One region of the Streptomyces sp. 7R007 genome, then DNA from elsewhere that is predicted to be linked to it. Evidence: predicted binding sites of a transcription regulator. Region 1 holds the regulator's gene; each other region holds the start of a gene.

Region 1 (7,719 bases):
GCGGCCAAGGTGACGTTCACCTACACCCCCCGCACCTCCGCCACCGTCGACAAGGTCAAGCCCCTTGCCCCGACCGGCGCTTCGGTGTCGTACGACGCCGCGACCGGCAAGGCGAAGCTGCGCTGGACGAAGAACAAGGAGATGGACCTCGCCGGGTACAAGGTCTACCGGCGCCTGAAGGGCAAGCCGTTCGGCACCAAGCCGCTGGCGACGACCACCGGCGCCACCTACACCGACGTCCCGCCGCAGACCGGCGACGTCTACTACTACGAGGTCCGCGCCTACGACAAGGCGGGCAACCAGTCCACCGGCTCCGCCGACCAGGGCGTCACGACGCCCGACAAGACCCCGCCCGCGCCGCCGTTCCTCGAAATGGACGCCTGCCCCGACGCGCAGCCCTACGCGGCCCCGGAGATGGTCACCACCGCCGCCTACGCGGCCGACATCGCCCTGTACGCCCTCCAGCGGCTCGACCCGGCCACCAACACCTGGTCGACCGTCTACACCGGCACCAAGGGCGCCGTCTGCGACACCGGCCAGCCCGCCGACGGCAGCGACGTCACCTACCGGGCCCGGGCCCGGGACGCCGCCGGCAACTGGTCGGCGTACTCGGCGGCCACGAAGTTCACCACCTCCGACCTGACCCCGCCGGCCCCCGTGACCGACGCCCGCGTCGAGTACCGCGAGGGCGTCCCGCACCTGGTGTGGCCGGCCGTGGACGGCGCCGCCTCCTACCAGGTGCTGCAGTTCGACCCGGCGACCGGCGGCTACGTCGACGCGCTGTCCGCCGCCACCACCGCGACCGACGTCGTGCCCCGCCAGTCCGCCGCGGTCGCCGACACCTACCACTACGTGGTGCGCTCGGTCGACGCGCACGGCAACGCCGCCGCCCCGGCGGAGGTCACCCTCACGATGGCCGACCGGCCCGAGGCCGTCCCCGCCTACGAGACGACCGCCACCCGGTTCGGCGACGGCGTGATGATCGAGTGGGCGAGCGCCGACCCGTGGACCTTCTACCAGGGCCCGCTGCCGACGTACCGGATCGTCCGCACCGACCCGGCGACCGGCGAGAGCGCGGTCGTGGACCAGTGCAAGCCCAACCTGTCCTGGGACGCCCCGCTGGAGGCCCCCGCCACGTCCTGGTGGTGGGCCGACGACGACGCCCCCTCCTACGCCGGCCGCACGATCGTCCGCGGCACCTGCTGGGACGTCTCCGGCGCCTCCGAGACGACGTACGAGTACCGGGTCGTGACCGTCGACCCGTACGGCCACGCCTCGCAGCCCGGCCCGGCGGCCACGGCCACCACGCCGGACACCGAGCGGCCGGGCCCGGTCGTGGACCTGACGGCGCGGCAGGTGCCGCTCGGCGTGCAGCTGACCTGGACGCCGCCCGCCGACGACGACGTCACCGAGTACTACGTGTGGCAGGGCACGACCGACCCGGACACCGGTGAGACGGTCTGGAGGAAGAACTGCTGGACGTCGGACTCCTCGGCGACCGGGATCGTCTGCCCGACCGTCCCCGACGGCGGCACGCACGTCTACCGGGTGGCCGCGGCGGACGGCCACCACCTGTACGAGGACAAGGGCCCCGACTTCTTCCACACCACCGACGTCCCGGTCACCCTGCCCGACACCCGGCCGCCCGGCTGGACGGGCACCGAGGTCCGCGCGGACACCTACCCGGACCTGTACGTCGGCTGCTCCGAGAGCTCCGGCCTCGGCGACTGCTCCCGGTTCACCGGCTACCGCGTGGAGCGCTGGGACGCCGCCACGGCCGCCTGGGCCACCCTCACCGAGGGGGCGGCGGGTGACGCGACCAGCTACATGGACACGACGGTGCACGACGACACGCTCGGCCTGTACTACTACCGTGTGATCCGCCTGGACGCCTCGGGCGCGGAGGCGTCGGTGACCTCGCAGGCGTACGGCATCTGGGAGTACTGACCGCAGGGACGGTGAGGGGCCCGGAGGCTGCTGCCTCCGGGCCCCTTCCGCGTGCGTGCGCGCGCCTAGTCCTTGGCCTTCTTCGGCCGCCACACCACCAGCGCGCTGGTCTGCTGCACCTCCTGGTACGGCACCAGGTCGCGGCGGTACGACGCGTGCACCGCCGCCTCCCGCTGCTGCATCGCCGCCGCCGCGCCGTCGAGGGCCGCCTGCAGTTCGGCGACCCGGGACTGGAGCGCGGCGACCTGGTTCTCCAGCTCGATGATGCGCTTGATGCCGGCCAGGTTGATGCCCTCGTCCTGCGACAACTGCTGCACCTGGCGGAGCAGTTCGATGTCGCGGGCCGAGTAGCGGCGGCCCCGGCCGGCGGTGCGGTCGGGGGAGACCAGGCCCAGGCGGTCGTACTGGCGCAGCGTCTGCGGGTGCAGACCGGAGAGCTGGGCCGCCACCGAGATGACGTAGACCGGGGTCTCCTCGGTCAGTTCATACGGATTGCGTCGACGGCCGTCCATCTCGATCAAGCTCCCTTCGCGGCCTGGAACAGCTCCGCCCGCGGGTCCTCGCCCGCGGTCGCCTCGCGATACGCCTCAAGCGCGTCACGAGCCTTCCCCGTCACGTCCTTGGGAACACTCACCTCGACGGTGACCAGCAGGTCCCCGCGGGTGCCGTCCTTGCGGACCGCGCCCTTGCCACGGGCGCGCATGGTGCGGCCGTTGGGCGTACCCGGCGGCAGCTTCAGGGTGACGGGCGGGCCGCCCAGGGTGGGCACCCGGATCTCGCCGCCCAGCGCCGCCTCCGCGAACGTCACCGGCACGGTCACCGTGAGGTTGTCGTCCTTGCGGCCGAACACCGGGTGGGCGCCCACGTGCACCGTGACGTACAGGTCGCCGGCCGGGCCGCCGCGCTCACCGGGCGCGCCCTTGCCGCGCAGCCGGATGCGCTGCCCGTCCGACACCCCGGCGGGGATGCGGACCTGCATGGTGCGCGAGGACTTGGCGCGGCCGGAGCCGTGGCAGACCTCGCAGGGGTTCTCCGCGATCAGACCGCGGCCCTTGCAGTCCGGGCAGGGGTCGGTCAGCGAGAAGCCGCCGCCCGATCCCCGGGCCACCTGGCCGGTGCCGACACAGGTCGGGCACACGCGCGGGTTGCCGTTCGCGTCGCCGGTGCCCGAACACGCCTTGCACGGTGCCTGCGAGGACATGCGCAGCGGGACCGTGGCCCCCTCGATCGCCTCCGTGAAGCTGAGGGTGACCTCAGTGTCGATGTCCTGGCCGCGCCGGGGCTGGGTCCGTGTGGTGCCCGCGCCGCCGCGGTTGAACAGGCCCCCGAAGACGTCACCGAGACCGCCGCCGAAGCCGCCGGCTCCGCCCTGGGCACCGCCTCCGAAGAGGTCGCCCAGGTCGAAGTTGAAGGAGCCGCCCGCACCGCCCGGCCCGGGGCGGAAGCCGCCGTTGCCGAAGAGGGCGCGTGCCTCGTCGTACTCCTTGCGCTTCTTGGGGTCACCGAGGACGTCGTTCGCCTCGGAGATCTCCTTGAAGCGCTCCTCGGCCTTGACGTTGCCCTTGTTGGCGTCCGGGTGGTACTCGCGGGCGAGCTTCCGGTACGCCTTCTTGATCTCGGCCTCGGTGGCGTCCTTGGGGACGCCGAGGACCTTGTAGTAGTCCTTCTCGATGAAGTCCTTGGTGCTCATCCCCGACGTCCCTCCTTCCGCTCACTGCCTATGACCTCAGCCCTCCTCAGGGCCGCTGTCCTTGTCGTCGCCGGCCTCGGACCCGCTCTCCTCGGCCTTCACCGTCTGCGCGCCCGGCTGCGGTTCGGCCACCGCCACCCGCGCGGGGCGGATGGTGCGCTCGCCGATGCGATACCCGGGCTGCAGGATCGCCACGCAGGTCGTCTCGGTGACGTCCGGCGCGTAACTGTGCATCAGGGCCTCGTGGATCGTCGGGTCGAAGGGCTCGCCCTCCTTGCCGAACTGCTGCAGACCCATCTTCGCCGCGACCGTCTCCAGCGACTCCGCGACGGACTTGAAACCGCCGACGAGTTCGCCGTGTTCCCGGGCGCGGCCGATGTCGTCGAGCACGGGCAGGAGCTCGGTCAGGAGGTTCGCGATGGCGATCTCCTTGACCGTGATCCGGTCCCGCTCCACGCGGCGGCGGTAGTTCTGGTACTCGGCCTGGAGCCGCTGGAGGTCCGCCGTGCGCTCGCCGAGCGCCGTGCGCACCTGGTCCAGCTGGGCCGTCAGACCGGCGATCTGGGCTGCGTCCCCGGCCGGGGCCGCCCCCTCCCCGTTCGAGGGGGAGGCGGCCTCCGGCTCGGCGTCGTCAGAGGTGGCGCCGGAGGGGACGTCGGGCTTCTCCTCGAAGCCCGGGGTCTCCTCCGTCACGCGGCACCGTCCTTGCGCTCGTCGTCCACGATCTCGGCGTCCACGACGTCGTCGTCGGCCTTCGGGGCCTCGGCGCCGCCGGCGGCGGCCTGGGAGGCCTGGGCGTCGGCGTACATGGCCTGGCCCAGCTTCTGGGAGACGGCCGCGACCTTCTCCGTGGCGGAGCGGATCTCGGCGGTGTCCTCGCCCTTGAGCTTCTCCTTCAGCTCGGCGACGGCGGACTCGACCTCGGTCTTGATCTCGCCCGGGACCTTGTCCTCGTTGTCCTTGAGGAACTTCTCGGTCTGGTAGACGAGCTGCTCGCCCTGGTTGCGGGTCTCGGCGGCCTCGCGGCGGCGGTGGTCCTCCTCCGCGTACTGCTCGGCCTCCTGGCGCATCCGGTCGACCTCGTCCTTCGGCAGCGAGGAGCCGCCGGTGACGGTCATCTTCTGCTCCTTGCCCGTGCCCAGGTCCTTGGCGGTCACGTGCATGATGCCGTTGGCGTCGATGTCGAAGGAGACCTCGATCTGCGGCACGCCACGGGGCGCCGGCGGCAGACCGGTCAGCTCGAACATCCCGAGCTTCTTGTTGTACGCCGCGATCTCGCGCTCGCCCTGGTAGACCTGGATCTGCACGGACGGCTGGTTGTCCTCGGCCGTGGTGAAGATCTCGGAGCGCTTGGTCGGGATCGTGGTGTTGCGCTCGATCAGCTTGGTCATGATGCCGCCCTTGGTCTCGATGCCGAGGGACAGCGGGGTGACGTCGAGCAGCAGGACGTCCTTGACCTCGCCCTTGAGGACACCGGCCTGGAGCGAGGCGCCGATGGCGACGACCTCGTCCGGGTTGACGCCCTTGTTGGCCTCCTTGCCGCCGGTCAGCTCCTTGACGAGCTCGGCGACGGCGGGCATACGGGTCGAGCCACCCACCAGGACGACGTGGTCGATCTCGTTGATGGAGATGCCGGCGTCCTTGATGACGTTGTGGAACGGCGTCTTGCAGCGCTCCAGCAGGTCCGCGGTCAGCTGCTGGAACTGGGCGCGGGTGAGCTTCTCGTCGAGGTGCAGGGGGCCCTCGGCGGAGGCGGTGATGTAGGGCAGGTTGATCGAGGTCTCGGTGGAGGAGGACAGCTCGATCTTGGCCTTCTCGGCGGCCTCGCGGAGGCGCTGGAGGGCCATCTTGTCCTTGGAGAGGTCCACGCCGTGACCGGACTGGAACTGCTTGACCAGGTAGTCGACGACGCGCTGGTCCCAGTCGTCACCACCGAGGTGGTTGTCGCCGTTGGTGGCCTTCACCTCGACGACGCCGTCACCGATCTCCAGGAGGGACACGTCGAAGGTGCCGCCACCGAGGTCGAAGACCAGGATCGTCTGGTCGTCCTTGTCGAGGCCGTAGGCGAGCGCCGCCGCGGTGGGCTCGTTGACGATGCGCAGGACGTTCAGACCGGCGATCTCGCCGGCCTCCTTCGTCGCCTGGCGCTCGGAGTCGTTGAAGTAGGCCGGGACGGTGATGACCGCGTCGGTCACCTTCTCGCCCAGGTAGGCCTCGGCGTCCCGCTTCAGCTTCTGCAGGATGAACGCGGAGATCTGCTGCGGGTTGAAGTCCTTCCCGTCCAGCTGGATCTTCCAGTCGGTGCCCATGTGGCGCTTCACGGACCGGATGGTCCGGTCCACGTTGGTGACCGCCTGACGCTTGGCCACCTCGCCGACGAGCACCTCGCCGTTCTTCGCGAAGGCGACGACGGACGGCGTGGTCCTGGCACCCTCGGCGTTGGTGATGACGGTGGGCTCGCCGCCCTCCAGAACGCTGACGACGGAGTTAGTCGTGCCCAGGTCGATGCCGACCGCACGTGCCATGGTTGATTCCTCCAGCTGACTTGAGTGGAACGGACTCAAGTGTGCATGACGGCGAGGTCTGGGTCAACAGACCTGAGTCCCCACGACTCAACTCTTATCCGTTCCTTACACGCAACTGGCCTCTGACCTGCGTGGACGCCGATCCCCTAGGGGTGTAACCAGGGATACGGAGCATCGCCAGGACGACGACCACGGCCCCGGCCGCGACCCAGAACACCCCGGACTGCGCGACCCACCCCAGGTGCACGAGGACGGCGACGAGTACCCCGCCGAACGCCCCGATCCCGAGCAGCACGGTCACTCCCTGCGGGGTGAGCCCCAGCCGCCGCAGCCGGTGCGCGAGATGGTCGGGGCCGCTTCGGAGCACGGGCCGCCCGGCCAGCCGCCGGGACACCAGGACGAGGACCGCGTCGGCGCCGGCGACGGCGGTGAGCGCGAACAGCACGCCGGCACTGGAGGCGAGCGAGTGGCCGGTACGGGTGAACACGGCGGCGGACGCCAGCAGGAACCCGGCGAACAGGGAGCCGCAGGAACCGAGCCCCACGCGCGCGGGATGCCAGTTGTGCATGAGGAACCCGGTCAGCGCGGCGGCCAGCACGCTGAGCAGCACGGCGAGCCCGTCCATCACCTCCGCCGCCGCGCAGGCGCCCACCCCGAAGGCGGTGAGCACGCCGACGGTCCCGGCGAGCGCGTCGGCGTGGTCCAGGGCGCGAAAGGCGAGCGCGACGAAGGTGATCCATCCGACGGCCAGCACCCCGCCGGCGATCCCCGTCTCCTCGTACGGCACCACACAGGCCGCCGCGATCGCCGTACCCGCGACGAGGACCCGCGCCGTGACGCGCCACAGGTCGGCGCCGAGCCCGAGCAGGGCGACGACGGCCCCGGCGGCGATCAGCCGCCCGACCCCGTCCCCGAGCCGCGCGACGCCGGCCCGGTCCCCCGCCACCGCGACCGCGCAGGTCGCCGCCGCCACCGCGACGCCTCCGCCCAGCGGCACCCGGCGCCGGCACCGCCGGTCGACGATCCCGAGGCGCAGGGCCGGGGCCCGCACCAGCGCGGTGAGCACGGCGGCGAGGAGCAGGGCGGCGGTGGCGGCGGCGATCCCGTAGAGCACGGGTCTAAGTTAGGGGTGAATGTACCAATTTGGTACGAATAACACGATCAGATCCTGAGGTGAGCCTCAGCGACGCAGATCACCGCACGTCTGACTACAGTGCGGCGGAGAATGTGGGTAGTCTCAGACGGACTGCATAAGTTACCGCTTAGTAATGTCGGGGAATCCGCAGAGAGTCCCCAGAAACCCTCGCAGGCCCGAGGAGCCCCCAATGCAACTCGCCGCGATCATCGTGTCGCTGGTCCTGATCGTGGTTGGCGTGGCCCTGTTCGCCCGCGCCATCCTGCAGATCTACAACTACATGCGGCTCGGCCAGAGCGTGCCCGCGGGTACCCGCACCGACGAACCCGTGCAGCGCACCGTCACCGTGGCCAGGGAGTTCCTCGGCCACACCCGGATGAACCGCTGGGGCATCGTGGGCGTGGCGCACTGGTTCGTGGCGG
Region 2 (7,719 bases), on a different contig from region 1:
GTCACGATGCTGGCACCCACGGTCCGCCCGGCCCCGGCCCGGCAGCCCTGAAACCGGTAGCCGGCTCCAGGAGCCGGCGGACCACCGCTCACCTGACTGGCACTCCGGCACCAGCCCGACACCTGTCCGACGCCGCATCGGCACGGCCGCCCCTCCGCCTTCGCCGGGCCGAAGGGCGGCCGGAACCGACGGACTACAGCTCGGCGCCGGGTCCCGCGGGCGCCGCTTCCTTCTCCTCCGGCTTTTCGGCGATGACAGCCTCGGTGGTGAGGAACAGGGCGGCGATGGACGCGGCGTTCTGCAGCGCGGAGCGGGTCACCTTCGCCGGGTCGATGATGCCCGCGGCCAGCATGTCCACGTACTCTCCGGTCGCCGCGTTCAGGCCGTGGCCGACCGGCAGCGTACGGACCTTCTCCACCACGACGCCGCCCTCCAGGCCGGCGTTGCGGGCGATCTGCTGCAACGGGGCGGTCAGCGCACGGCGGACCATCTCCACACCGGTGCGCTCCTCCTCGTCCACCTCCAGCTTCTCGAACGCCTTCTCGGATGCCTGGAGCAGGGCCACGCCACCACCGGCGACGATGCCCTCCTCGACGGCCGCCTTGGCGTTGCGCACGGCGTCCTCGATGCGGTGCTTGCGCTCCTTGAGCTCCACCTCGGTGGCGGCACCGGCCTTGATGACCGCGACACCGCCGGCGAGCTTCGCCAGGCGCTCCTGCAGCTTCTCGCGGTCGTAGTCGGAGTCGCTGTTCTCGATCTCGGCGCGGATCTGCTTGACGCGTCCCTCGACGGCGCTGCCGTCCCCGGCGCCCTCGACGATGGTGGTGTCGTCCTTGGTGACGACCACCTTGCGGGCGCGGCCCAGCAGGTCCAGTCCGACGTTCTCCAGCTTCAGGCCCACTTCGTCGGAGACGACCGTGGCGCCGGTGAGGACCGCCATGTCCTGCAACATGGCCTTGCGGCGGTCGCCGAAGCCCGGGGCCTTGACGGCGACGGACTTGAAGGTGCCGCGGATCTTGTTGACGACCAGGGTGGCCAGGGCCTCGCCTTCCACGTCCTCGGCGATGATCAGCAGCGGCCTGCCCTCCTTCATCACCTGTTCCACCGGAGGCAGCAGGTCCTTGACCGCGCTCACCTTGGAGCCGACCAGCAGGATGTACGGGTCCTCCAGGACCGCTTCCATCCGTTCGGGGTCGGTGACGAAGTAGGGCGAGATGTAGCCCTTGTCGAAGCGCATGCCCTCGGTGAGCTCCAGCTCCAGACCGAAGGTGTTGGACTCCTCGACGGTGATGACGCCTTCCTTGCCGACCTTGTCCATGGCCTCGGCGATCAGTTCGCCGATCATCCGGTCGCCGCCCGCGGACACGGCGGCGGTGGAGGCGATCTCCTCCTTGGTCTCCAGCTCCTTGGCCTGTTCCAGCACGGCGGCGGAGACGGCCTCGACGGCCTTCTCGATGCCGCGCTTGAGGGCCATCGGGTTGGCGCCGGCGGCCACGTTGCGCAGGCCCTCCCGGACCAGGGCCTGGGCGAGAACGGTCGCGGTGGTCGTACCGTCACCGGCGACGTCGTCCGTCTTCTTGGCGACTTCCTTGACCAGCTCGGCGCCGATCTTCTCGTACGGGTCCTCCAGCTCGATCTCCTTGGCGATGGAGACACCGTCGTTGGTGATCGTGGGGGCGCCCCACTTCTTGTCCAGGACGACGTTGCGGCCCTTGGGGCCGAGCGTCACCTTCACGGCGTCCGCGAGCTGGTTCATGCCACGCTCCAGAGCGCGGCGCGCCTCCTCCTCGTAGGCGATGATCTTGGCAGTCATCGGTACAGCTTCCTCCGCAACGATCACTGAGTCGGCAGCGGCGGACCGGGGTGACGTCCGCGACGTTCACCCGCGCGACCGGATGCTCGGCCCACGACCGCACGAGCCCGTCACCCGATCCAGCCGTTTGGCACTCTCACTCGGAGAGTGCCAACTGTTCATGTAGCACCGCAGGACGCCCGTCGGCAAGCAGGCTCAGGCACGCGCTCCGTCTCGGGCGGCGCGGCACGGTCGGACGGTCCGCCAAGGGGGCCGTCGTCAGCCGGCCTGGGCCATGTCGTCGTCGACGATCTCGGCGTCCACCACCTCGTCCTCGGCCGCACCGCCGGTGGGCGACGCGCCGGCCGGGTCAGAGGACTGCTCGGCGCGCGACTTCTCGTACAGGGCCGCGCCGATCTTCTGCGCGGCCTGCGTGGTCCGGTCGATCGCCTGCCGGATCGCGGCCGTGTCCGCGCTCTCGTCCTTCAGCTTCTCCCTCAGCTCGGCCAGCGCCGCCTCCGTCTCGCTCCTGGCCTGCGCGGGGATGTCGCCGCTGTTCTCCCGCAGGAGCTTCTCGGTCTGGTAGACGAGCTGCTCGCCCTGGTTGCGGGCCTCGGCCGCCTCACGCCGCCGGCGGTCCTCCTCGGCGTGCTGCTCGGCCTCGCGGACCATGCGGTCGATGTCCTCCTTCGGCAGCGCCGAGCCGCCGGTGACGGTCATCTTCTGCTCCTTGCCGGTGCCGAGATCCTTGGCGGAGACGTGCATGATCCCGTTGGCGTCGATGTCGAAGGCGACCTCGATCTGCGGCACCCCGCGCGGCGCGGGGGCGATGCCCGTCAGCTCGAACATGCCGAGCTTCTTGTTGTACGCCGCCATCTCCCGCTCGCCCTGGTAGACCTGCACGGTCACGGACGGCTGGTTGTCGTCGGCGGTGGTGAAGATCTCCGAACGGCGCGTCGGGATCGTGGTGTTGCGCTCGATCAGCTTGGTCATGATGCCGCCCTTGGTCTCGATGCCCAGGGACAGCGGGGTGACGTCGAGCAGCAGGACGTCCTTGACCTCGCCCTTGAGGACACCGGCCTGCAGGCCGGCGCCCACGGCCACGACCTCGTCGGGATTGACGCCCTTGTGCGGGTCCTTGCCCGTCAGCTCCTTCACCAGCTCGGTCACCGCCGGCATGCGCGTGGACCCACCGACCAGCACGACATGGTCGATGTCGGACACCTCGATCCCGGCGTCCTTGACCGCGTTGTGGAACGGCGCCTTGCACCGCTCCAGCAGATCCGCGGTCACCTGCTGGAACTGGGCGCGCGTCAGCTTCTCGTCCAGGTGCAGCGGGCCCTCGGCGGAGGCGGTGATGTAGGGCAGGTTGATGGTCGTCTCACTGGACGAGGACAGCTCGATCTTGGCCTTCTCGGCGGCCTCGCGCAGCCGCTGCACGGCCATCTTGTCCTGGGACAGGTCCACGCCGTAGTGGTTCTTGAACTGCTTCACCAGGTGGTCGACGATCCGCTGGTCCCAGTCGTCACCGCCGAGGTGCGTGTCGCCGTTGGTGGCCTTGACCTCGATGACGCCCTCGCCCATCTCCAGCAGGGACACGTCGAAGGTGCCGCCGCCGAGGTCGAAGACGAGGACCGTCTGGTCGTTCTCCTTGTCCAGGCCGTACGCCAGCGCCGCCGCCGTCGGCTCGTTGATGATCCGCAGCACGTTCAGGCCGGCGATCTGCCCGGCCTCCTTGGTGGCCTGGCGCTGGGTGTCGTCGAAGTACGCCGGAACGGTGATCACGGCGTCGGTGACGTCCTCGCCGAGGTAGGACTCGGCGTCCCGCTTGAGCTTCTGCAGCACGCGCGCGGAGATCTCCTGCGCGGTGTACTTCTTGCCGTCGACGCCGCCGTGCTCCGGGAACCGCCAGCCGTGGTCGCCCATGTGGCGCTTGACGGAGCGGGCGGTGCGGTCGACGTTCGTCACCGCCTGCCGCTTGGCCACTTCGCCGACCAGGACCTCACCGTTCTTGGCGAACGCCACCACCGAGGGGGTGGTCCGCGCGCCCTCCGCGTTGGTGATCACGGTGGGCTCGCCGCCTTCGAGGACCGAGACCACCGAGTTCGTCGTACCGAGGTCGATTCCTACCGCACGCGCCATCTGGCTCTCCTCCTCACCCGTGCTCGTACGTCCCTTGCCTCTTCCAGAGAGATAAAACTTGAGTCGACCGGTGTCAAGTTCGGAGCGGGCGCGAACCGTGTGAGCTGGGGCATTGCCGGCGGAAGTGGCCGACGTTCACGATGAGGCGGACGACCGGCGTCAAGGAAAGCGACTCCGCATGGGTGATCACGTACACGTGCGACTCAGCCAAGGGCTGAGCGTGTCCGAAGACGGAGAACTGGTCGAGTACTCCCGCTGCCGTTGCGGTGCCACCTTCACGAAGGTGTTCACCGCGGACAGCGGAGAACAGGACCACCCGAACGGGTCCTGACGGGCGTCGGGCCACCGTGCTGGACAGGGCAAGGCCCTGGGCTTCCACCCAGGGCCTGGAGAAGGTGCATGCCGTGTCAGCCGGCGAGTTCCTTGCGCTCGCTGCCGCCGCTGATGGCGATCTTGCGCGGCTTGGCCTGCTCCGCGACCGGGATCCGCAGCCTCAGCACACCCGCGTCGTAGGACGCTTCGATCCTCTCGGTGTCGAGGGCCTCCCCGAGGAACAGCCGGCGGCTGAACGTCCCGACGGGCCGCTCGGCGATCACCGTGTCGACGCCTTCGCCGTACCCGGGCTTGCGCTCGGCCTTCACCGTCAGGACGTTGCGCTCGACATCGAGGTCGATGGATTCCGGGCTTACTCCCGGCAGGTCCAGCTCCACGAGGAACGTGTCACCCTCCCGCCAGGCGTCCATCGGCACGCCCGCCGGGTGCGTGACGGCGCCCCAGACCCGATCGACGAGCCGGTCAAGCTCGCGGAAGGGATCCGTACGCATCAGCATGTTCATCCCTCCTTCGAGGTCGTCCCCTGCATCCTTCGCTCTGCTATTGATATACCACGCCGACGGAAAGTTGACGCCTATCGACTCAACTTTTTTCGGCGGTCTTGGCCGTGAGCTGCCGTAGCCAGGCCGCAGTCCGTTCCGGCTCGTCCGTGGAGACAGCCAGACGACCGTAGGGCGCGTCCGGCCCGAAGGCCGACACCACGAGGACCGGCCCCTGAGCGCGCACGGCGACGAAGTCCCGGCTTCGACCGCCTTCCAGCTCGCCCACGCACCATCGCCCAGGGCGGAAGCGGTACCGACGCCCCGGACGCGGACGCAGCGCGCGCCACCAGTGCGGCTCCACGCGGACCTCGTCCACGCACGCCAAGGGCATCCGCACCTCCCGGCACCGCGCCGCCGGCACCCACCGCCAGGGCAGGCGCACCACCAGGTCACCGCCGTCGGCGGACAGGCGTACCACGATGCTCACCTCCTTCCAGCGACTCCGGACCGATCGCGGCCGCAGCCACAGCACCACGTGGCCACGACCACCAGGGCGAGCGCCGTCAAGGCCAGCGTCGGACCTTCCTCCCCTCCGTCATCACGGCCTCCTTCCGATCGAGTTCACTGAACGTGGTAGATACTTGAGCGAGATGCTGTCAACTTCATCCAGCTTTCGCTTGTCAATTAATCTGCCGTCGGCTATACGGTTGGACGAGTTCCGCTGGACCTCACCTACGACGACCATCACCCGCACGCGAAGGGAGAAGGAGCCATGCTTGCGCGTCCCGGCGCGCTCGGTGATCTCGACCGGCTCACGCACCAGCTCTCACGTACCGCTGCGACGGACGGCTTCATCCCCGCGGACGCATGGCGCGACGATGACGCTCTGTACCTGCAGTTCGACCTGCCCGGCATGGACCGCTCCAGCGTCGAACTGACGGTGGAGCGAGGCACGCTGGTACTGACCGCCGAGCGCCGCTCCCCCATCCCGCCCCACGCCCGCCCCGTCCTCACCGAGCGGCCCACCGGACGGTTCCTGCGCCGCCTGACCCTGTCCGACGCGCTGGACACCGACGCCGCGGAGGCCGCGTACGACAACGGCGTCCTGACGTTGCGCATCCCGCTGGCCGCACACGCCAAGCCCCGCAAGATCGCCGTCTCCGGCGGCCCGCCGAAGCAGCTCCCGTCCTGAGGGCCTCCCCCGAGTTCCGCCCCGCCGCCCCTACGAAGGAGGTTGTCCCGTGGCCGCTCTGCTGTGGCTGCTCATCCCGTTCGTCACCGGTATCGCCTCGAGCGTCTGGGCCTGGAGGACCGGACGCCGTCACCCCAGCCCCGCCCACCACGACACCTGGGAAGACCTCGACCGCTACCAGCGCCTGCGGACCGCACTGGGCCCGCACGAACACTGCCAGGCGGCCTGAGGACACCCCCGCCTCGCCGGCCTGCCCGTCTGCCCCAGCCCCGGAGCCTGGCGTCATCCACAGCCGTGTATGAGACGCCAGGCCTCCCCTCAGCGGGCCAGCAACCCTCGCAGCGCCGCCGCGACCTCGCCCGGCGCCTCCTCGGCCATGAAGTGCCCACAGGTGACCGTGCTGTGCTTGAGATCGGCAGCCCAGGCGCCCCACAGCGCGGCCGCGTCGAAACCGAGGGCGGCACCCCAGTCCTGCTGGAGTACGGTGACCGGCATCCGCAGCCGGTTGCCGGCCGCTCGATCCGCTCGGTCGTGTTCGAGGTCGATGCCGGCCGAGGCACGGTAGTCGGCCACGATGGACGGCACCGACCTGCGGCAGGCATCCAGGTAGGCGGCGCGGACATCGGGCGGCAGGGCCCGTTCGTCGTTGGTCCAGATGTCGAGGAAGTAACCGAAGAAGGCGTCCGCTTCGGCCGCGATCATGCGCTCGGGCAGACCGGGCGGCTGGGCCATCAGGTACAGGTGGAATCCGACGGCGGCGCCGACCCCGCGCATCACCTCCCACATGTCCAGGGTGGGCAGTACGTCGAGGCAGGCGAGGTGCGTGACGGCGTCCGGGTGGTCGAGGGCCGCGCGGAAGGCGACCAGGGCGCCGCGGTCGTGGCCGGCCAGGGCGAAACGCTCGTGGCCGAGGGCGCGGGCCAGCGTGACGATGTCCGCGGCCATGGTGCGCTTGGCGTAGACGGTGCCGTCGGTCTCGGCGGGTTTGCCACTGGCGCCGTAACCGCGCAGGTCGGGGCAGATCACGGTGTGGTCGGCGGCGAGGTCGACGGCCACGTGCCGCCACATCAGGTGGGTCTGCGGGAAGCCGTGCAGCAGCACGACGGGCGTGCCCGAACCGCCGACGGCCGCATGGAGGCGGATTCCGTCGCCGACGGGGATCTCGTGAGGTTCGAAGCCAGGGATGACAGGTACCACGGCGTGCTCCGTTCGGTGGGTGACCGGGTTTCTCGATCCTCTGGGCGATGGATGAGCATGGGATGAGCGGCAGGAACGCCCGCGGGTCGGCGATGGTGCGCGGACCGGGCGGGTGCGACGGAAAGGGGCGGTGGCGGGGTGCGTCTCCACTTCGGGGTGCTCGGGCCGGTGGCGGCCTGGGACGAAGACGGCAGCCCGATCGCGTTGAAGGGGCCCCGGCACCGCTCGGTACTGGCCCGGTTGATCATCGCCAGGGGCCGGGTCGTCCCGGTCTCCCGGCTGGTCGACGACCTGTGGCCGGATCCGCCCACGGACGCGGTGAGCGCGGTGCGCACGTTCGTGGCCGCCCTGCGCCGCACCCTGGAACCCGCCCGCCCGCCACGCGCCCCGGCCCGGCTGCTGGTCACCGAGGGACCGGGGTACGCCCTGCGCGCTGCCGCGGACACCGTGGACGCCCGGCGTTTCGAACAGGCGGTGACCTCCGCCGCCGGACTGCCGCCCGAGGAGGCGGCCGAGCGGCTGGAGGAGGCGCTCGGCTGGTGGCGCGGGCCCGCCTACGCCGAGTTCGCCGACCAGCCCTG
Region 3 (7,719 bases), on a different contig from region 1:
CGGAACATCCTAGGGAGCCCCACGCCCCCACCCGCCGTACCGTCCCACCGCCTTACCCGCCCCACCGCCTTACCCCGCCGTGCCGCCCTACCCGCCGTACCGCCTTACCCGCCGTACCGCCTTACCCGCCCCACCGCCTTACCCCGCCGTGCCGCCCTACCCGCCGTACCGCCCTGCCCGCCGTGCCGAGGACAGCTGCGCCGCCAGGGCCGGGACGCCGAGTTCGCGTGCCCGCCGGTCGCTCGCTCCGTGCAGCAGGTTGGTCGACTGGTAGGGGTCCGCGGCGAGGTCGTAGTACTCCCGGAACAGCACCTCTCCGCTGCCGCCCGGACGTCCGGCGGTGTCGAGGCGGGTGCGGTAGTACTCGGTGTACTGCTCCGACCGGCCGATGTACGTCGCCCAGGAGTGGATCGGCTGCCGGTCCTGCCGGTTCCACCACCACTCGGCCAGCAGGTGCTCCCGGGTGTTGCCGCGGTCGAGCAGCGAGTGGCCGTCGTGCGCGGTGTCCGGGGTGATGCCGGCCGCGTCCAGCAACGTGGGCGCGATGTCGACGTGGCCGGTGAGCCGGTCGTCCTCGCCCCCGCCGAAGCCGCCCGCCGGCCAGGACAGCAGGAAGGGCACCTCCAGCGAGGGCCGGTAGGGCACCGACTTGCGCAGCCAGCCGTGGTCGGCCCAGCACAGGCCGTGGTCGCTGGTGAAGACGACGAGCGTGTTCTCCGACTGGCCCAGCCGGCGCAGCATGTCCCGGAAGTCGCGCATCGCGTCGTCCACCGACAGCAGCGTGCGCAACTGGCGTTCCCGCAGGGCTGTTCCCTCGGCGAAGGTGTGGTGCGCCCTGCGCAGGTACGGCGGCTTGTCGGCCTTGTCGGTCTCGAAGACGGAGGGCCGGCCCTCCCAGTCCGGCACGCGGGCGCGGGCGTAGCGCCGCTCCGGGATGTTCAGCTCGTGCGCGCTGCGCGTGGCGACGTACGCGAACCACGGCCGGCGGTCGATGCGGGAGGCCTCGATGAAGGCGAGGGCGCGGTCCTTGATGACGGTGGTGTCGTAGCCGGGGATGTTCCGGACGGTGCCGTCGTCGTTGTAGTGGCCGTCGAAGTAGCGCACCGGCTCCTGCAGCAGCCACTCGTCGAAGTACGGCGGATCGTCGCCGGTGTGCCAGTAGTTGAGGTACTTGCCGAACAGGCCCGTGCGGTAGCCGGCGTCGTGCAACCGCCGCTGGACGGTGGTGCGCTGGTCCAGGTGGTACGGGTGCCGGGTGTCGAGGACGCCGTGGTTGTGGGCGTACCGGCCCGACATGATCGAGGCGCGCGAGGGCGCGCACAGCGGGGTGTTGGCGTGCGCGCGGCTGAACGTGGTGCCGTGGCCGCCGAGCCAGTCCAGGGTCCGGCGGATCGCCCAGTCCGTCTCCTTGGGCTGGTCGTCGGTGAGCACGAAGAGGATGTTGGGCCGGTCGTCGCCGGGGGCACGGCGGTGCGGGACGGGGGAGGGGGCGGCGACGCTGCGGCCCGCCACCGGTGCGGCGGTGCGGGGCGCCCGGCTGGTCGCCGTACCCGTCGGCTTCCCGGCGCCCGTGGCCCGCGACACGAGCGGCACCGCGGCCCCGGCGGCCACGACCGCCGCCCCCGCGATCAGCGCCCGCCTGGCCGGCCCCCGCCGCTGCTCCTCGGCCATCCGCTCCCCAAGTCCCCGTAAAACGCCTGACATCCCCGTATGAGGGCTCTCACAGGCTGTGGACGAGCTTGCAGTGTGCCGTCCGTTCCTGTGAATGCCGTTGCGGATTCGTGGCGGCGGGTTTGCGGTGTCCCGGCGGTCCGCGCGTCCGCGCTTCGGCCGGGAGCCCGGCGGGGTGATCGCTCAGGGCGAACATGCGTCCAGGAACAATCGAGCGCTCCCGAGCATTGAGTCGGCATAGCTCAACTTGACTGCCGAAGGGGAGATCATGGCTTCGACGTCCACACCGCTCACCCTGCCCGTGCTGCCGCTCGACGACGAGGTCGTGCTGCCCGGGATGGTGGTTCCGCTGGACCTGAGCGACGCCGACGTGCGCGCCGCGGTGGAGGCCGCCCAGGCCGCCGCCCGGTCCGAGCCCGGCAAGCCCAGGGTCCTCCTCGTGCCACGCATCGACGGGACGTACGCGAACACCGGTGTCCTCGGCACCGTCGAGCAGGTCGGCCGGCTGGCCGACGGTGACCCGGGCGCGCTGATCCGCGGCCGCGGCCGTGTGAAGATCGGCGCCGGCACCAACGGCCCGGGTGCGGCGCTGTGGGTCGAGGGGACGAGGATCGACGAGAGCGTGCCCGAGCCGCTGCCCGGCCACGTCACCGAACTGGTCAAGGAGTACAAGGCCCTCGCCACCGCCTGGCTGCGCAAGCGCGGCGCCTGGCAGGTCGTGGACCGCGTGCAGGCCATCGACGACGTCTCCGCGCTCGCCGACAACTCCGGTTACTCGCCCTTCCTGACCACCGACCAGAAGATCGAACTGCTGGAGACCACCGACCCGGTCGCCCGCCTCAAGCTCGCCACCCAGCAGCTGCGCGACCACCTCGCCGAACAGGACGTCGCCGAGACCATCGCCAAGGACGTCCAGGAAGGCGTCGACAAGCAGCAGCGCGAGTTCCTGCTCCGCCGCCAGCTGGAGGCCGTGCGCAAGGAGCTGCGCGAGCTCAACGGCGAGAAGGAGGGCGAGGAGTCCGACGACTACCGGGCCCGCGTCGAGGCCGCCGACCTGCCCGAGAAGGTCCGCGAGGCCGCCCTGAAGGAGGTCGACAAGCTGGAGCGCTCCAGCGACCAGTCGCCCGAGGGCTCGTGGATCCGCACCTGGCTGGACACCGTCCTCGAACTGCCGTGGAACGAGCGCACCGAGGACGCCTACGACATCCAGGGCGCCAAGGCCGTCCTGGACGCCGAGCACGCCGGCCTGGAGGACGTGAAGGAGCGCATCACCGAGTACCTGGCGGTGCGCAAGCGCCGCAGCGAGCGCGGGCTCGGGGTGGTCGGCGGGCGGCGCGGCGGTGCCGTGCTGGCCCTCGTCGGCCCGCCCGGCGTCGGCAAGACCTCGCTGGGCGAGTCCGTCGCCCACGCCATGGGCCGCAAGTTCGTGCGGGTCGCCCTCGGCGGCGTGCGCGACGAGGCGGAGATCCGCGGCCACCGGCGTACGTACGTGGGCGCGCTGCCCGGCCGTATCGTCCGCGCGATCAAGGAGGCCGGGTCGATGAACCCGGTGGTCCTGCTCGACGAGATCGACAAGGTGGGCTCCGACTTCCGGGGCGACCCGGCCGCGGCCCTCCTCGAAGTCCTGGACCCGGCGCAGAACCACACCTTCCGCGACCACTACCTGGAGGTCGAACTCGACCTCTCCGACGTGGTGTTCCTCGCGACGGCGAACGTCCTGGAAGCCATCCCGGAGGCCCTGCTGGACCGTATGGAGCTGGTCCGCCTGGACGGCTACACCGAGGACGAGAAGATCGTCATCGCCCGCGACCACCTGCTCCCGCGCCAGCTGGAGCGGGCGGGGCTGGACAAGGACGAGGTCGTCATCGACGAGAGCGCGCTGCGCAAGCTGGCCGGCGAGTACACGCGCGAGGCCGGGGTCCGCAACCTGGAGCGCTCCATCGCGCGCCTGCTGCGCAAGGTCGCGGCCCAGCACGAACTGGGCGAGCGGGAGCTGCCGTTCACCGTCACGGACGGCGACCTGCGCGCGCTGATCGGCCGTCCGCACCACGTCCCGGAGTCGGCCCAGGACCCGGCGGAGCGCCGCACGGCGGTCCCGGGCGTGGCGACGGGCCTGGCGGTGACCGGCGCCGGCGGCGACGTGCTGTTCGTCGAGGCGTCCCTGGCCGACCCGGAGACGGGCGCGGCGGGCCTGACGCTGACGGGCCAGCTGGGCGACGTGATGAAGGAGAGCGCGCAGATCGCCCTGTCCTTCCTGCGCTCGCACGGCGCGGAGCTGGAGCTGCCGGTCGGCGACCTGAAGGACCGGGGCGTGCACATCCACTTCCCGGCCGGCGCGGTCCCCAAGGACGGCCCGAGCGCCGGCATCACGATGACGACGGCGCTGGCGTCGCTGCTGTCCGGCCGGCTGGTGCGCACGGACGTGGCGATGACCGGCGAGGTCTCGCTGACCGGGCGGGTGCTGCCCATCGGCGGCGTGAAGCAGAAGCTGCTGGCCGCCCACCGGGCCGGGGTGACGACCGTGATCATCCCCAAGCGCAACGAGCCCGACCTGGACGACGTCCCCGCCGAGGTGCTGGACAAGCTCGACGTCCACGCCGTCACGGACGTCCGCCAGGTCCTGGAGCTGGCGCTCGCCCCCGCCACGAGCGAGGCGGCGCCGGAGGTTCCCGTGGCGGCGTGACGGACGCTGCGGGATGAGGAGAAGGCCCGGGTTCTCGTGAGGGAGGCCCGGGCCTTCGCCGTACGCCGGTGCGTCAGCCGTTCGCGAGGGCCTGGACGCGGTCCAGGGCGCCGTTGAACTTGTCGTGGTCGCCGACCGTGGGACCGGAGGAGGTGTACTGCCACATCGTGTAGTACGACCAGCCGGCCGGCAGCGTCCCCACGGTGGAGGCGTAGCGGGCGATCCACAGCGGGTTGGCGGAGGCGAAGCCGCCGTAGTTGCCCGTGCAGTCGGTCCACCAGCTGGTGGCCGTGTAGATGACCGCGTCACGGCCCGTGCGGGACTTGTAGGTGTTCAGGAAGTCGGCGATCCAGCCGACCATCCCGCTCGCCGACTTGCCGTAGCACTCGGCGCCGTACGGGTTCCACTCGATGTCGAGGACACCCGGGAGGGTCTTGCCGTCCGCCGACCAGCCGCCGCCGTGGTCGACGAAGTAGTTGGCCTGGGTGGCACCGCTGGTGGTGTCGGGTGTGGCGAAGTGGTACGCGCCGCGGATCATGCCGACGTTGTAGGAGCCGTTGTACTGCTGGGCGAAGTAGGGGTTCGTGTAGTACGTCCCCTCCGTCGCCTTGGTGTAGGCCCACTTCACGCCGCTGCTCCACAGGGTCGACCAGGCGACATTGCCCTGGTAGCCGGAGACGTCGACGCCCTCGGTCTGGGTGACCGCGGTGGGGGCGGGCGAGCCGCCCTGGCCGTCGTGGGCGACGACGCCCATGCCCATGCGGGCGGTGCCGCGGGCCGGCTTCGAGGCCGCGTCGGCCGGGGTGGTGAGGGCCAGCGGGAGGGCGGTGAGCAGGAGTCCGGCGAGGAGGAGGAAGAGGCGCCGGGGGCGGAGCGTTCCGGGTCTGTGCACAGGCATGGGCAGTGCCTCCGAAGGCTCGGTGATGCTCGGTGGGGGATGTGCACGGTGCCGTGGGGGATGGCGTGGTCATGCCAGAGGTGCCGGAGAGAGACGCTACGCACGTAGACCGGGGAGTGGGAAGAGGGGCCGGAGGCTGCCGTTGGTCTAGCCCTGCGAAATACTGGCGGAGCTGCGGCGACGACGGCGGTTGGCGGAAACTTTCAGGACCGGGAAAACCGAGGCGGGGACTGACGTGCACGAAGGCGGAAACGGCGAGCGACGCCGAGTCGGATCGGTGGCGTCACCGAGTGGTGCAGACCAGGAGTACCTGTCCCTGGAACGCGAACTGACCGTCCTGCTGCGGCGCGCCCGCGCCAACCAGGGCGAGATGGCCCGCGAGGTCCATCCGGACCTGGAGTCGGCGGCGTACGGCCTCCTGGTCCGCCTCGACGAGTGCGGACGCCAGCGGGCCACGGAGCTCGCCGCCTACATCGGCGTCGGCAAGGCCACCATGTCCCGCCAGCTCAGGGCCCTGGAGGAGCTGGGCCTGGTCGCCCGCGAGCCCGACCCGGCCGACGGACGCGCCTGGCTCGTGCACCTCACGGAGGAGGGCCACCGCCGGGTGAGCAGGGTCCGCGACGCCCGACGGGCCCGTTACGTCAGCCAGCTGGCCCACTGGGACCGGCGCGAGGTGGCCGAACTGGCCCGCCTGCTGCACCAGCTGAACGGTGTCATGGAGAAGTAGGCGCTCAGGACAGCTCCGTTCGCGTCCCCGCCGTGGGCGCGAGCTCGTGGCGGACGTACCACTCCGTGGCCAGCAGCCGCTCCCGGTCGGCCGCCGGGAGCGCTGCCAGCCGCCCGGGCAGGGCGCCCCGCTCGACTTCGCTGCGGTGCGCCAGGACCGCGCCGGTCTTCTGCTCCAGCCACGGCCGCACGTCCACGCGCGCGCCCACCCACGCGTCCGGCACGGCGTGGAACTGCCTTCCACTCCTCACCAGGTGCCCGCCCAACTCCCCGGCGGCCGACTCCGGGTGCGTGGCCAGGTAGAGGGCGCGCGGCCGCCAGGGCGCGCCGGCGTCCGGGTACAGACCGCCGAGACCGGCGGCCTGCGCGGCGAGCAGCGCCACCCGGTGGGTGTGGACGTGATCGGGGTGACCGGACAGATTCCCGTACGCGTCGTGCGTGACGACGACCTCCGGCCGGAACTCCCTGATCTGCGCCACCACGCGCCCCACGACCTCGTCGAGCGGCGCGTCGCACCACCGGACCGCGCCGGGCGCCGACTCCGGCACGCGGGCGTCCGCGTACCCGAGCAGCCGTGGCTTCCCGGCCCCCAGAATCCGCAGCGCCTCCGCCAACTCCGGTACCCGGTGGGTGCCTTCGGCCCAGGTGGCGGTGACCACACCGGTACGGGCCCCACCGCCCGCGTGCCGGGCGAGCACACCGCCGGCGATGAGGGACTCGTCGTCGGGATGGGCGAACACGCCCAGGAGGCTGGGCAGCGACATGGACGCATCCTCCGGCTTCGGGACGGGTAAGGGAGGGTCGGCTCAGTCTGCCCTGTCCGTGGCCGATACGAGTCGCGGGACGACGGGGGCGGTGGGGGATGTCCGGGGGGATACGCCGATTCGGCCGGGTGACGGCGAGAGCACTGCTGGCCGCGATGGTCCTCGCGGCACCGGTGGCCGCGCGCGTGGGGTGGGTGGGGTCGGCCGAGGGGGTGTACGAGCGGGCGGCCGCGGCGGCGAGCGACGACGGTGGCGGGCAGGACGGCAAGGGGGCCGCGGAGAGCACCGCGCAGGTCGGCAAGCGGTACCGGGCGACGGGGCATCCACCGCGGAGCGGGACCACACGGGTGCGCATCACTGCGGGCACCGGCGCCGACGCCGGCCTGTGGGTCGTGAACACCACGTACGTCGCGACGCTCCGTCAGCGGGACCCGATGGTCGACGACCTGCGGACCGGAGATCAGATCCTCGTCGACTGGCTGCCGTTCGAGATCGGACTCGGACGGCAGAAGAGCGCGGACTGCTCCTACCGGGCCTTCCAGGCGTACGTGGGGGACGACATCCTCCGGCAGAGCGGATCCGGCGCTCCGGTGCGGGCGACGGCGCTCAGTTCCGACAGATGGCAGGGCGACGCCTACGACTGCGTCAACGGGGACACCGTGGTCACCCTCCAGGTGCGGGACGGCCGGCTCGGCGCACACGGTGTCTTCGACCGGTGGACCGTCACCATCGACACCTCCGACCGCACCATCCGCAGCCTCCGGGGCGCGGCTGTGCTCCGGCAGAGCGCCCACAGCGCGGTCCTGCTGCTCCCGGCCCGGGCCGCCCGGGTCACCGTGGAACTGGACGGCCGGGACTACCCGCCCACCGGCCGGCCGGGCGGCGCGGCCTTCGTCGCCCGTGCGCTCCAGGAGACGCCGGGCGCGGGGTGGGAGGCGCTCTGGCTGATCCTGGCCGTGGTGGCGGTGGCCCGGTAC

What was found. The regulator HspR, encoded in region 1, represses chaperone genes until heat shock. The targets are predictions, from matches to a motif close to TTGAGNNNNNNNNNCTCAA.
Region 2: the regulator HspR is predicted to act here: its motif matches at 3,993-4,011, upstream of dnaK (molecular chaperone DnaK).
Region 3: the regulator HspR is predicted to act here: its motif matches at 1,899-1,917, upstream of lon (endopeptidase La).

What each region holds. Positions count from the first base shown of each region.
Region 1 covers NZ_JBTWMV010000017.1:182,192-189,910, forward strand. Annotated here, with positions in the region: gene ACYF6T_RS23430 (fibronectin type III domain-containing protein) at 1-1,947, shown strand, start outside; gene ACYF6T_RS23435 (heat shock protein transcriptional repressor HspR) at 2,013-2,459, opposite strand; gene dnaJ (molecular chaperone DnaJ) at 2,465-3,637, opposite strand; gene grpE (nucleotide exchange factor GrpE) at 3,674-4,330, opposite strand; gene dnaK (molecular chaperone DnaK) at 4,327-6,162, opposite strand; gene ACYF6T_RS23455 (MraY family glycosyltransferase) at 6,257-7,276, opposite strand; gene ACYF6T_RS23460 (heterodisulfide reductase-related iron-sulfur binding cluster) at 7,488-7,719, shown strand, end outside.
Region 2 covers NZ_JBTWMV010000007.1:231,379-239,097, reverse strand. Annotated here, with positions in the region: gene ACYF6T_RS12430 (hypothetical protein) at 1-51, shown strand, start outside; gene groL (chaperonin GroEL) at 194-1,813, opposite strand; gene dnaK (molecular chaperone DnaK) at 2,072-3,934, opposite strand; gene ACYF6T_RS12415 (Hsp20/alpha crystallin family protein) at 4,342-4,764, opposite strand; gene ACYF6T_RS12410 (hypothetical protein) at 4,850-5,236, opposite strand; gene ACYF6T_RS12405 (Hsp20/alpha crystallin family protein) at 5,522-5,941, shown strand; gene ACYF6T_RS12400 (hypothetical protein) at 5,991-6,170, shown strand; gene ACYF6T_RS12395 (alpha/beta fold hydrolase) at 6,260-7,138, opposite strand; gene ACYF6T_RS12390 (AfsR/SARP family transcriptional regulator) at 7,277-7,719, shown strand, end outside.
Region 3 covers NZ_JBTWMV010000023.1:32,250-39,968, forward strand. Annotated here, with positions in the region: gene ACYF6T_RS27250 (rhomboid-like protein) at 1-13, shown strand, start outside; gene ACYF6T_RS27255 (sulfatase family protein) at 157-1,671, opposite strand; gene lon (endopeptidase La) at 1,940-4,354, shown strand; gene ACYF6T_RS27265 (lysozyme) at 4,428-5,252, opposite strand; gene ACYF6T_RS27270 (MarR family winged helix-turn-helix transcriptional regulator) at 5,488-5,979, shown strand; gene ACYF6T_RS27275 (PIG-L deacetylase family protein) at 5,984-6,742, opposite strand; gene ACYF6T_RS27280 (hypothetical protein) at 6,871-7,719, shown strand, end outside.